DNA from 2 places in the Tardiphaga sp. 285_C5_N1_2 genome. Region 2 is predicted to be linked to the other one. Evidence: riboswitches for the same ligand, from Rfam matches in the RefSeq annotation. Region 2 holds a riboswitch; the other holds the start of a gene.
The links. Region 2 has a riboswitch for S-adenosylmethionine ahead of metX (homoserine O-acetyltransferase MetX). Riboswitches for the same ligand answer to the same signal wherever they lie in the genome.
Positions count from the first base shown of each region.

Region 1 (2,394 bases), 5.1 Mb from region 2:
CTATGCCTGCTTCGCGCAGTTGCTCGGCGACAACATCATCAAGTCGGTCGGCCAGGTGAAGCTCGGCATCAACGAGCCGCAGATTCAGCAGGCGCAGAAGCCGCTGTAAGTTCGAAGAGGGGCGAATGCCTCTCAGCCGTCATTGCGAGCCCGCGAAATTCGCCTTCGGCGATTTTCGCTGAGCGAAGCAATCCAGTCTTGCTTGAAAGAAAGTCTGGATTGCTTCGTCGCAAGTGCTCCTCGCAATGACGATGGAGAGATTGGCTACGCCTTCGCCAGTGCCGCTTCGAGATCCTCGATCAGATCGTCACGATGCTCGAGGCCCGCCGAGAAGCGGATGAAGCCTTCGGTGATCCCGAGTTCGAGCCGCGCCTCCAGCGGCAGACGCTGATGCGTCGTTGTCGCCGGATGCGTGACCAGGCTCTTGGCGTCGCCGAGATTGTTGGAGATGCGGGCGACTTTCAGCTCGTTGAGGACGCGGAATGCAGCTGCCTTGCCGCCCTTCACCTCGAAGCCGATCAGCGTCGATCCCGCACGCATCTGCTTCTTCACCGTTGCCGCCTGCGGATGATCCTCGCGGCCCGGATAGATCAGCCGCGAAATCTTCGGATGCTGCGCCAGCACGTCTGCGATGGCAGCCGCGGTCTGCGTCTGCCGTTCGACACGGATCGCCAGCGTCTCCAGTCCCTTCACCAGCGTCCACGCATTGAACGGCGAGATCGAGGGCCCGGTCTGGCGCAGATAGTTGTGAATATGCTCGTCGATGAAGTCCTTCGACGACAGGATGATGCCGCCGAGACAGCGTCCCTGACCGTCGATGTGCTTGGTTGCCGAATACACGACAACATCCGCACCGAGCGCCAGCGGGCTCTGCCAGAGCGGCGTCGCGAACACGTTATCGACGATCAGCCGCGCACCGCCGGCATGGGCGATGTCAGCGATGGCTGATATGTCGAGCACGTCGAGCGTCGGATTGGTCGGACTTTCCAGGAACAGCGACTTGGTGTTCGGGCGCATCGCCTTCTGCCACTGGTCGAGGTCGAGTCCATCGACAAGCGTGAATTCGATGCCGTAGCGCGGCAGCAGCTCTTCGATGACGTAGCGACAGGAGCCGAACAGCGCCTTGGCGGCGACGACGTGATCGCCCATGCGCAGCGGCGCGAGAATGGCGGTGGTCACGGCGGCCATGCCGGTGGCCGTCGAGCGTGCAGCCTCCGCACCTTCGAGGTCGATCATGCGGCTCTCGAACATCGACGTATTCGGATTCGAAAAGCGCGAATAGATGAAACCGGGATCTTCGCCCTTGAACCGCGCCTCGCAGGCTTCTGCGGTCTCGTAGATGAAGCCCTGCGTGAGGAAGAGGGCTTCGGACGTCTCGTTGAATTGCGAGCGCAGCGCGCCGGAATGAACGAGCCGGGTTTCGGGGCGATAGGACTTCGTAGACATGTGACCTCCAACGTACCCGCGTAACACGGGCACAAAAAAACCGGCCTGGACGGACGTCCTCAGGCCGGGATCGCATGCTGGAAGGACATGTGTCCCCGGCCTGTTTAGCGACTTATTTTACGTGGCTGCAAGCCGGCCGGCTCAAATCACCACGGGATAACGATGTGCATATTCCCGCTTGCCCTTTTCGTCAAGGCGGGGCTGAGATAACCGATAAAGTCGCTATTTTTCAGTGTATTCTCGCTGAAGGACGACCGAAGGACGAGACCTGTGCCGTTTACGCTTGCCCCCGATGCCGATGGAATTCTGCCCGACCGCATGATTGCGGCGATGGCCGATGCCGGCCTGATCCTGCCGGAATATCCCTTCGTCGAGAGCCAGATCCAGCCTGCCAGCCTCGATCTGCGGCTCGGCTCCATCGCCTATCGCGTGCGCGCCAGCTTCCTGCCGGGGCCGAATTCGACGGTCGCCGAACGCATCGACGAGTTGAAGCTGCACGAGATCGACCTGTCCGATGGCGCGGTGCTGGAAACCAACTGCGTCTACATCGTGCCGCTGATAGAAAGCCTGGCGCTGCCGCCGAACATCTTCGCGGCTGCCAATCCGAAGAGCTCCACGGGACGCCTCGATGTGTTCACGCGGGTGATTGCTGATGGCACCAGACGGTTCGATGTGATCGGTGCGGGCTATCACGGGCCGCTTTATGCCGAAATCAGCCCGAAGACATTCCCGGTATTGCTGCGCGAAGGCTCGCGCCTGTCGCAGGTCCGTTTTCGCGTCGGCGATGCGGTGCTCGATACCGAAGCGCTGGAAGAGCTGCATGCACAGGAGCCGCTGGTCGACAGCGACACTGCCGACCTCAACAACGGCCTCGCGCTGTCTGTCGATCTCTCCGGCGAGAATGCCTCGGGCTTCGTCGGCTACCGCGCCAAGCGTCATACCGGCGTG
Region 1 covers NZ_CP197241.1:5,466,340-5,468,733, reverse strand. Annotated here, with positions in the region: gene AB7951_RS25905 (SGNH/GDSL hydrolase family protein) at 1-109, shown strand, start outside; gene AB7951_RS25900 (O-succinylhomoserine sulfhydrylase) at 265-1,446, opposite strand; SAM riboswitch at 1,530-1,609, opposite strand; gene AB7951_RS25895 (2'-deoxycytidine 5'-triphosphate deaminase) at 1,717-2,394, shown strand, end outside.
Region 1: linked by a shared signal. The riboswitch ahead of AB7951_RS25900 (O-succinylhomoserine sulfhydrylase) and the one ahead of metX (homoserine O-acetyltransferase MetX) in region 2 are both predicted to bind S-adenosylmethionine.

Region 2 (2,394 bases):
GCACCGAGGCGCCGGCTTCGATCAGCGCCGACTTGATCTTGTCGAGGCTGGAGGCTCTCGTGATCGAGATCAGCAGCGCCGCGCCGTCAAAGGCGGTATCCGGAACGGCGACGATTTCGGCCAGCGGCGACAGCGCACGCGCGGTCTCGGCATTCCAGCCTGACACCCGCACGCTCCACATCTCGACTTCGGTCACCATGGCGCTGTCGGCAACGCGCGACACCACGAACACCGGCAATGCGGCCGGATGGTCGGCGCGTTCGATGAACGGCAGGCGTGCGATGATCTTCGGCGCGCCCAGGGCTTCCAGCGGGATCCACCACGGCGTGCGGCTGGACGTCGCTGAGACCAGCGCGAGATCGCCCTTGGACTTGGCCACGGCCTCGACCGCTGCGGCGGCGCTGAAATGCGCGACGTAAGGCACCGTGAAGCCGAAATGAAAGCGCGCGGAATCCCGCATCGCGCTCTCGCCAAGCGACAGATCCGCATGCACCGAGAACGGCGCCTGAACGTAAGTGAAAGTCGAAATGATCACCCGCCAGATGCTCTCGACGGTGTCGATCGGCAGGATGCCGCGATGGCGCTGCACCAGACGGCGCATCATGTCGGCCTCGCGCGCCGGCCGGAAGGCAGAGCCGACCTCCTGGGTCTGTTTCACCGAAATCAGCCGGTCGATGATGTCGCCGCGCTGCATCAACAGGGCGTGAACCTGCGCGTCGATGCTGTCGATCTCTTTGCGCAGTTCATCCAGCGAGGGCGGCGCGGGTGGTAATTTCGACATGTTCAAAACCTTCGGGACGGGAGGCGTGATAGGTCCCGTCGAGCTTGCCGGGCCGGCTCCGGGGAGCCGGCGGGCACGGCCATTGATTAGGTAAGACGGTGCCGGAAAGCAAAGAAAACATGGAAGATTTGGCCGCAGGGCAGTTGGGCAATTTGACCGGGGTATGCCCATATTGACGGCAGGCGGGTGTGGGACTAGTTTCTGGGCTCTTCCGTGGTCATTTGAGCCGGCCGGCTTGCAGCCACGTTAAACAACTCGCTAAACAGGCCGGGGACAGTTTGATCCCGGCCGAGCTATTTGTTCAGGCCGGGTTTTTTATGGCCTGATTCCGGTTTTGGTTTGAGAACCTCCTGAGGAGGCCGGTATCAAGATGGTAAATGTCGAACTGGTGAAGAGTCCGGTTGTCCGCCCCGATGAGCGTGGACATGAAGCCGATCACCCGACCTCGCTGGTCGCGGGTTTTGGCATGGATCAGCCGCTGCGGCTTGATTGCGGCGTCGACCTCGCGCCGTTCCAGATCGCCTATCAGACCTACGGAACGCTCAACGCCGACAAATCCAATGCCATCCTGGTCTGCCACGCTTTGACCGGCGACCAGCACGTCGCCAATATCAATCCGATCACCGGCAAGCCCGGCTGGTGGCAGACGCTGGTCGGCCCCGGCAAGGCACTCGATACCGAACGCTACTTCATCATCTGTTCGAATGTGCTCGGCGGCTGCATGGGCTCGACCGGTCCGGCCTCGACCAATCCCGCCACCGGCAAGATCTGGGGACTGGATTTTCCGGTCATCACCATTCCCGACATGGTGCGTGCGCAGGCGATGCTGATCGACAGCCTCGGTATCGGTCAGTTGTTCTGCGTCGTCGGCGGCTCCATGGGCGGCATGCAGACGCTGCAATGGACCGCGGCCTATCCGGAGCGCGTGTTCTCCGCGCTGGCGGTCGCCTGTAGTACGCGGCATTCGGCGCAGAACATCGCCTTCCACGAGTTGGGCCGTCAGGCCGTGATGGCCGATCCCGATTGGCGCGGCGGGCGTTATTTCGAGGAAGGCACACATCCGCATCGCGGCCTCGGCGTCGCGCGGATGGCTGCGCATATCACCTATCTGTCGGATGCCGCCTTGCACCGCAAGTTCGGCCGCCGCATGCAGGACAGGGAGTTGCCGACATTCTCCTTCGATGCGGATTTTCAGGTCGAGAGCTATCTGCGCTATCAGGGCTCGTCCTTCGTCGAGCGCTTCGATGCCAACTCCTATCTCTATCTGACGCGTGCGATGGACTATTTCGATATCGCAGCCGACCACAACGGCAAGCTTGCGGAAGCGTTTCGCGATACGCAGACGCGTTTCTGTCTGATGTCGTTCACATCAGACTGGCTGTTCCCGACGGCAGAATCGCGCGACGTCGTGCACGCGCTGAATGCCGGCGGCGTCCGCGTGTCCTTTGCGGAGATCGAAACCGACAAGGGTCATGATGCCTTCCTGCTCGACGTGCCCGAGTTCCTCGATATCGCCGGTGCATTTCTGAACTCTGCAGCCTCCGTTCGCGGCCTGCCTGTTACGGGGACATAGAGATGGCGTTTCCACAACAAGCCTTGCCACTGAATTCTGC
Region 2 covers NZ_CP197241.1:365,025-367,418, forward strand. Annotated here, with positions in the region: gene AB7951_RS01710 (chorismate mutase) at 1-781, opposite strand, end outside; SAM riboswitch at 985-1,064, shown strand; gene metX (homoserine O-acetyltransferase MetX) at 1,152-2,354, shown strand; gene metW (methionine biosynthesis protein MetW) at 2,357-2,394, shown strand, end outside.